Victivallis lenta: one gene and its partner. The protein of the gene in region 1 interacts with the protein of each later gene in a pairwise test. Links are inferred from orthologs where the notes say so. Each region holds a gene or a part of one and is shown in the gene's direction. Other genes may lie near its edges.

The links. The genes of interacting proteins can lie anywhere in the genome.
Region 2: the proteins of FYJ85_RS12365 (region 1) and FYJ85_RS02775 interact in binary tests that used the Escherichia coli proteins (3 or more experiments, as listed by UniProt). The link is inferred for Victivallis lenta from one-to-one orthologs.

What each region holds. Positions count from the first base shown.
Region 1 is NZ_VUNS01000013.1:2,530-6,232, reverse strand. Bases 1-2,854 are described here. They hold FYJ85_RS12365 (DEAD/DEAH box helicase), read left to right. Parts: upstream 1-549; coding sequence 550-2,160; downstream 2,161-2,854. Other genes in these bases: FYJ85_RS12360 (sensor histidine kinase), read right to left, coding at 2,214-2,854; galU (UTP--glucose-1-phosphate uridylyltransferase GalU), read left to right, coding at 1-505. Outside these bases: more of FYJ85_RS12360, read right to left, coding at 2,855-3,703.
Region 2 is NZ_VUNS01000002.1:183,477-188,110, forward strand. Bases 815-3,810 are described here. They hold FYJ85_RS02775 (polyribonucleotide nucleotidyltransferase), read left to right. Parts: upstream 815-1,253; coding sequence 1,254-3,368; downstream 3,369-3,810. Other genes in these bases: FYJ85_RS02770 (glycosyltransferase family protein), read left to right, coding at 815-1,004; FYJ85_RS02780 (prepilin-type N-terminal cleavage/methylation domain-containing protein), read right to left, coding at 3,600-3,810. Outside these bases: FYJ85_RS02765 (glycosyltransferase family 9 protein), read left to right, coding at 1-72; more of FYJ85_RS02770, read left to right, coding at 69-814; more of FYJ85_RS02780, read right to left, coding at 3,811-4,277; FYJ85_RS02785 (NifB/NifX family molybdenum-iron cluster-binding protein), read left to right, coding at 4,522-4,634. UniProt on the Escherichia coli protein: Involved in mRNA degradation. Catalyzes the phosphorolysis of single-stranded polyribonucleotides processively in the 3'- to 5'-direction. Also involved, along with RNase II, in tRNA processing.

The sequences.
Region 1 (3,703 bases):
GTTCGCGGTGCTGCTCGGCGATACCGTGCTTGATTCGGCGACGGAGACGACGGTCACCGGCCAGCTTGTCGCGGCCTTCGAAACGTTCGAGTCTCCGGTCACCGCGCTCGAGACGGTCCCGATGGAGCGGGTGAGCCGCTACGGCGTGGTGGACGGCGAATGTATCGGCGAGGGGCTTTACAAAGTCAACGGGTGGGTCGAGAAGCCCGCTCCGGAGGAGGCGCCGAGCAATCTGGTCATCGCCTCCCGCTACATCTTCACGCCGGATATCATGGCGGCGCTGGAAAGGACGCCGCGCGGCAAAGGCAACGAGATCCAGCTGACCGACGCGATGCGCCTTCTGCTCTCGCGCCGTGCAATGTACGGGCGGGTCATCGCCGGAAAACGCTACGATCTCGGCAATAAACTCGGGTTCCTGACCGGAACCGTCGAATTCGGGCTGCGGCGTCCCGAATTCCGCGAAGCGTTCGCCGCATATCTGAAAGAAGTCGTTAAAAATCTGTGAGGTGCGCCAACCATTCGCAAGCACCCGGAGGAAAGAAGTGTAACATGCTGAAGAAACTGAAGAAAGCCCTGAAAGTCCTGCTCGGAGTCGATGAGCAGCATAAGGTCGTCGTGAAAATCGAACCGGCCGCGAAAAAGCCGGAGGAGAAGAAGAAGCCGCGCGCCGCCAGGGAACAGCCGTCCCGCAGGGCGCGGGAGAAGCAGGGGGAAAAAACGCGGGAACGGTCCCGCGACGGAGAGGGGCGCGTCGCAGCGTCCTCCCGCCCGAAACGCGAGCGCGGCCCGAAGCGCGAACGTTCCGAACGTCCGGTTCAGGTCGAGACCCCGGATGCGCCGAAGGCCCCGAAGCCGGAGCATCCCGCCGCGCTCAAAGAGGTTCCGCCGGCGGAGGGCAAGGTGCGGTTTCTCGATCTGCCGCTGCATGAAGAGGTCCAGTACGGCGTGCAGAACGCCGGATTCGAATATTGCACCCCGATTCAGGCACTGGCGCTTCCGGCGCTGCTTGAGCGGCGCGACCTGGCCGGCAAGGCGCAGACCGGAACCGGCAAGACGGCCGCGTTCCTGCTGGCGACTTTCACGCGCTTCCTGAACAATCCGCTGGAGGGTGACCGCAAGCCGGGCCGGCCGCGTTCCCTCGTACTGGCGCCGACCCGCGAACTTGCGATGCAGATCCATAAGGATGCCGAAGCGCTCGGCGTCTTCACAGGGCTGACCAGCGTCGTCGTATTCGGCGGCATGGACCATGAGAAGCAGCGCCGTTCCCTGCGGCAGCCGGTCGATCTCGTCATCGGCACCCCGGGGCGCATCATCGATTATTCGCGCGGCGGAGACCTCGATCTTTCGAAGGTCGAGGTTCTGGTCATCGACGAGGCGGACCGCATGCTCGACATGGGGTTTATTCCGGACGTGAAGCGGATCGTGGCGCAGCTGCCGAAGAAGGGAGAACGCCAGACGCTCCTGTTCTCGGCGACGCTCGAGGATCACATTCTGCGGTTCACTTCGGACTGGCTGGCCGATCCGGTCGTTTTCGAGAGCGAGCCGGAGAACATGGTCAGCGAGAACATCGAGCAGACGTTTTTCTCCGTGCTGCGCGACGAGAAACTCGCGCTCCTGCTGCACATTCTCCGCACCGAACCGTATGAGCGGATCATTATCTTCGGCAACCGCAAGGATGTGAACCTGCGGCTGCAGTACGACCTCGCCCGTTTCGGCTACGACGTCCCGGTGCTGTCCGGCGACATTCCGCAGGACAAGCGGATCAAAATCCTCGAGAAATTCCGGGCCGGAACCGAAAAGATCGTCATTGCGACCGACGTCGCCGCGCGCGGCATCCATGTCGACAACGTTTCGCTGGTCATCAACTACGATTTGCCGGAGCGCGCCGAGGATTACGTCCACCGCATCGGCCGTACCGGCCGCGCCGGGCATACCGGCAAATCGATCAGCTTCCTCTGCGAATACGGCGCGTATTTCCTGCCGGATATCGAAAAGCTGCTCGGCGTCCAGTTCCCGAGTGAACAGCCGACCGATGAAATGCTCCGGATGCCGGAGCCGGTTCCGGGCGCGAAGCCCGCAAAGCAGGCCGGGCGGCGCTCGTCCGGCGGCAGTTCCTTCCGCCGTTCTTCGAGCGGCAGCCGCGGCCGCAGCCGCCGCTGATTTCCGGCAGCCGCCGGGCAGGGGGAGGGGGAGGCGAAACGCCTCCCCCGTTTTTATTTGGCGAGAAGGCCGGGGAGGCGGACGGTGAACCGGCTGCCCCGCGGAAGGACGGCTTCGACGGTGATGCTGCCGCCGGCAGCCGTGACGATGGCCGAGACGAGACTCAGGCCGAGCCCGTTGCCGGGCAGCGAACGGCTGTTGTCCGCCCGGTAGAACCGCTTGAAGATTTCCGGGCGCTCCTCCTCGCGGATGCCGCAGCCGGTATCCGCGACGGAGAAGCGGATTTCGCCGTCGCAGACGCTCAGTTCGACATCGACGGCGCCGCCCTCGGGAGTGAATTTGATTGCATTGTCGAGGAGGTTGGCGGCGACCTGCTGAAGTTTCTGCTGGTCACAGCAGACCAGGACCGGCGTTTCCGGCAGGCGGAGCGTCAGTTTCTGATGTTTCTGTTCGGCCGGCATCGAAAACAGCTCTGCGGAACGCCGCAGCATGGCGCGGAAATCGAAACGGCTGCGGGTGATTTCGACTGCGCCGGATTCCGTCCGGGAGATTTCCAGCATCATATTGATCAGATTCAGCATCCGGTAGCACTCTTCGCCGATGTCTGCGACTGTGTTCTGGTAGATTTCGAGCTCCTGCCGGCCGGAGGCGGCGAGTTCGGCGCGCCCGAGGATGCGGGTCAGCGGGGTCCGCAGGTCGTGGGCGATATTGTCGGAGATGTTCCGCTGCTCGTTCATGAGCGTCTCCGTATTGCCGACCATCCGGTTGAAGGTGCGGATCAGGTGGTCGATTTCGCTGCCTTCCCCGGCGGAGTGGACGCGCAGGGAGTAGTCGCCGGCGGCGATTACGTCCGCGGCGCGGCAGACCCGGTCGATGCCGGAGACGAACCGCCGGGCGAGCAGCCATCCCACCAGCGCGCCGATCAGCAGGATCGGGATTCCGGTGATGCAGAAAATGGCGATGAGCCGGTCCAGTGACTCGTCCATCGCGTGGAGGCTGCCGCCGATCGCGAGAATCGTGCCGTCATACTGCCGCTGGTATGCCAGCCGGAGATTGTGCCGGCCGGGACGTATGATCGTATATTGGACGGATTCCTGCCCGGGGCGGTAATCGAATTCCCTGAGAAAAGCGAGCAGCTGCGGTGCGAACGGGGAACTGGCCAGCACCTCGCGTTCGGGGGAAAGCAGCAGAAAAAAGGTCTGGCCCCGTCCTTCTCCGTAGGTTTCGCTGTTGAACTCTTTTTGCAGGAAACCGGCATGTCCGGCGTGCTTCATGATCTCGGCTTCGAACGATTCGTCCGCCAGATTGAGCCGAAGCCGGCAGAGGCGGCCGCCCTGTGTGCCGAGCAGGGTGAATTGCTGTTCGTCGCCGACGTTCCGGAAGGCGGAGAGCGGCGAAAAACCGTCGATTTTTCGTTCGATGATCCGGAGTGCCGCCTCCGGCACGCGCTTGAAGGGAACGGCTCCGAAAGTGGTGTCGAACTCCCGGCCGGTCAGGTATTCGTAGGCGAACTCGTTGAGGAAGACCGAGAGCTTCCGGTCCA
Region 2 (4,634 bases), on another replicon or contig:
CGGCTCCCGGTCGAAACGGCCGCCGCCGGACTCGAAAAGCTGATCGCGGCAATGGAGAAACGGCCTTCATGACCGGCATCGTCATCGTCAACTACAAGACGGCGGAATTGACCGTCGATTTTGTCGGCAGGGAACTGAGCAAACTGCCGTCCCCCTGGCGTCTCGTCATTGTGGACGCCGCCGGAGACGAAGAGTCGGCGCGGCGGATTCAGGAGGGAACGGGAGCAATCCGGATCACCGACCCGGCCTCTCCTCCTGAACGGGATGCGGCAGTTTACCTGATCTCCTCCGCCGAAAACCTCGGCTATGCCCGCGGCAACAATCTCGGGGCAAAGTTCCTCGCGGACCATTTTCCGGAAATCGACTGTTTCCTTTTCAGCAACAACGATATCGAAATCATCGACGCCGACGTCGTCGACCGGCTCCGGACTGTGTTCGCCCGGCCGGATGTCGGTGCGGCCGGCCCCCATGTGGACGGGCCGTTCGGCCGCCAGGGACCCGGCTGGAAACGCAAATCGATCCGCGAAGAGACGCTGCTCCGGTTGTTCTATCCGCTGACCTGGCCGCTTCTGCGGCGGATTCAGAACGAACGGAACCGGCCGGCCCCAAGCGGCTTCTGTTACAGCGCGGTAGGCTGTTTTTTCATGGCTTCGCGGAAAGCGTTCGAGGCGTGCGGCGGATTCGACCCGGCAACCTTTCTGTACGGAGAAGAGGATATCCTCGCGGAACGCCTGCTGAAGTGCGGGTACCGTTATTATTATCTCGGGGACCGCCGGGTGGTCCATCTGGTCGGCGGCGTCACCCGGCACTTTCTCGCCCCCTCGAAAAGCGACCGCCTCCGCCTCGAAAGCCAGCTCTACTATTACCGGACCTACCGGAACGCCTCCGGAATGGAGCTCGCACTGTACCGCTTTGCGAACCGGCTTTTCACGGGAGTGACGGAAGTGACGGTACACCGGCTGAAGCTGCTGCTGGTCCGGCTCCGCCGCGGCCGCGGCCGGTGAGCGGAACGCAAAACCGCCGAAAATCGGAAAACCTGCTTGTTTTTTCGGTGAAAGCAGGTTATATTATTCCAACTGTATGGAGAGGAGTCTCCGGCATCGGCTTGATTTTGTGGAATTCGGTCGTTATCAGCATCCGGGCAGCGTTTCGGGGGCTGATACCGGGATTCCGCGAGTCGAAAGGCCCAGCGCCAGACGGACCGGAGTACGCCTTTCCTCTGTAAAGCCAACATGAGAAAAGGAAAATCAATCATGGCTGAAGAAAAAATCGTATTCCAGTTCGACGGCGAACGGGAGATGGAGATCTCCACCGGCAAGGTCGCCGGTCTCGCCAACGGTTCCTGCCTCGTCCGCCTCGGCGACACCATCGTGCTCGCGGCGGCCTGCTCCGGCGCTCCGCGCGAAGGCACCGACTTCTTCCCGCTGCAGGTCGACTACCGCGAAAAATACTCGGCGGCAGGCAAGTTTCCCGGCGGCTACATCAAGCGCGAAGGGCGTCCCTCCACCAAGGAGATCCTGACCTGCCGCATGATCGACCGGCCGATCCGGCCGCTGTTCCCGGAAGGGTTCTTCGACGAAGTCCAGATCTCCTGCGTACTGCTCTCCGCCGACGGCGTGAACGAGCCGGACGTGCTTGCGATGGTCGGCGCCTCGGCCTCGCTGATGCTCTCCGACCTGCCGTTCGACGGCCCGATCGGCGCGGTCCGCGTCGGTCTTGTCGACGGCAAGTTCATCGTGAACCCGACCCGCGCCGAGATGGCGAAAAGCAAGCTTGAACTCATCTACGCCGGCCGTCCCGACCAGGTCATCATGATCGAAGGCGAAGCGGATTTCGTCTCCGAAGCGCAGATGAAAGAGGCGATGTACCTCGCGAACGACGCGGTCAGGAAACAGTGCGAGGCCCAGATCGAGCTCGCAAAACGCGCCGGCCGCGCCAAGAAGGATTACAAGCTCTACCTGGTTCCGGAAGAGCTCGCCGCGTCGATGGCGAAACTCTGCGCCGACCGTATTGAAAACGTCTGCACGATTCCGGGCAAGGAAGCCCGCATGGTCGCGCTCGACGAACTCCGCGCCGAGCTGCGCGGCGCGCTGCGCGAACCGTTCGCCGCGATGAGCGACGCCGAATTCGGTTTCATGACCGCGATCGCGTTCGACAACCTTGTCCGTGAAACGACCCGCAACGTCATCCTCGAGAAACAGTTCCGTCCGGACGGCCGTTCTACGACCGAAATCCGGCCGCTGTCGGCCGAAGTCGGCGTGCTCCCCGTGGTCCACGGCAGCGCGCTCTTCTCGCGCGGAGAAACCCAGGCGCTCGTGCTCGCGACCCTCGGCAACGAGAAGGACGCGCAGGAAGCCGATGACCTGACCAGTGAAAGCGGCGTCACGAAAAAGCGCTTCTATCTGCACTACAACTTCCCGAACTTCAGCGTCGGCGAAGTCGGCCGCATCACGGGTCCGGGACGGCGTGAAATCGGGCACGGCAATCTGGCCGAGCGTTCGGTTTCGAAGGTTGTTCCGGCGGATTTCCCGTATGTGGTCCGCTGCGTCTCCGAGATCATGAGCTCGAACGGTTCGACCTCGATGGCTTCGGTCTGCGGCGCGACGCTTGCGCTGATGGACGCCGGCGTTCCGATCACCGCTCCGGTGGCCGGCATCAGCTGCGGCCTTGTGACCGGCAAGGACGGAAAGCGGCTTCTGCTGACCGACATCATCGGCGCCGAGGACCATTTCGGCGATATGGACTTCAAGGTCTGCGGCACGCGCGACGGCATCACGGGCTTCCAGCTCGACCTGAAGCTGCCGGGCATTCCGATCGACCTGCTCTGCGAGGGGATGGAACGCAACCGCATCGCGCGGCTGAAGATTCTCGATGTGATGGAGGCCTGCATCCCGGCGCCGCGAGCGGACATCTCGCCGCGCGCTCCGCGCCTCGAAGTGGTCAAGATCAATCCGGACAAGATCGGCGCGCTCATCGGCCCCGGCGGTAAAAACATCCGTTCGATCACCGAAGAGACCGGCACGTCGATCGATATCGACGACGACGGCACCGTCAAGATCATGGCTCCGGATAAAGAGCACCTCGAAGCCGCCAAACTGCGGATTTCGGGCTGCACGGCGGAGCCGGAGATCGGCAAGATCTACCGCGGCAAGGTTGTGACCGTGCGCGATTTCGGTGCTTTCGTCGAAATCCTGCCGGGCGTGGAAGGACTGCTGCACATCTCCGCCCTGGCGGATTACCGGGTCAACAAGGTCACCGATATCTGCAACGAAGGCGACTACGTCTCGGTGAAGGTGCTCGACATCGATCCGTCGAACGGCAAGATCAGCCTGTCGCGGAAAGCCGCGCTGAAGGAGATGGGCGAGTAATCCCCGTTCCGGACACGATATCCCGACGCTGCCGGTTTTCCCCGGCAGCGTTTTTTTTGCATCTTCTTCCGCCCCACTTCATCGTGAACGGGAGTCGAAGGGAGCTCCGCGGCTCAGTTGTCCGTCCGGAACGCGATTCTGCGCCGGAGAACACGCCGACGCCGTAAGCCGGATGCGGCGGCCACAAAAAAACGGGGCGGAATTCCGCCCCGTTTTTTCCGTTTGCCCGGCTCAGAAGAAGTTGTTGACAAAACTCCAGGTATTGCTGTCGTTCCAGCGCATTTCGACATCCGCCTTGCTCATGGATTCGACATGGCCGTCATAGAATCCGACATTCAATCCGTTGCTGTGGCGGTAGGCGCGGCGTCCGGACCCCAGCGCCGCGGCATCCTCGCCGAGATAGGCGTTGGTGCCATAGACGATCCAGTCAAGCGCATCCATCCAGCTGGCGGACGAACTCGGCTTCTTGAAGCGCGTAAGTTTGTATGCATACTTTTCCCAGTTGTTCGCCTCGAGGCCGCTGTAGGTCAAACCGTAGGAGTACATCGCATTTCTCGCTCCTTCCGGGGCAATCACGGCAAACGAGTTCGGGCAGAGCAGCCCGACCGGCAGCGTGATATCCTTGGACTTGATGCTGCCTTCGCTCTCCGGCTCCGTCGACGCTCCGATGAGCCCGCGGAAGGCGGTCTTCATGTACCACTGCGGGTTCCCGGGGGGAATCCAGTAATCATCGTTGTTCGATGCATACAGCTGCGCCGCCTGATTGTACTGCTTGAGCACACCGGTGCAGGTGATGCGCTTGGCGGTATTCCGCGCCTGATTCAGCGCGGGCAGAAGCATCGAGGCCAGAATCGCGATGATCGCGATCACGACCAGAAGCTCGATCAGGGTAAATGCTTTCTTGTTCATCGTCGTCCTCCATCCCATAATGATCATATACGCTGGTTTTGCGGCAACCCGGGGAATTAACAAGTTAACTTGCTTTTCAATATCTCCCGGCGGTGACTCTGTCAAGGCTGAAATCCTCACCACGGTTCTCCATAGATAATTATACTATAAGAAAACGGAATTGTCAATAGATCGCCGGAAAATTTGTTGACATTCTGAAAAAAACAGTTATATTATGTGCATATGCACACTAAAGGAGACATCCATGCCGCGCAATCCCAAATGCCGTAAAATCTGCCTGAGCCCGTCCTGCCGGATATTTCAGGGGGCTTCCGGCCAGGCCGCCGTCGAACTCCGGCTGGATGAACTTGAGGCGCT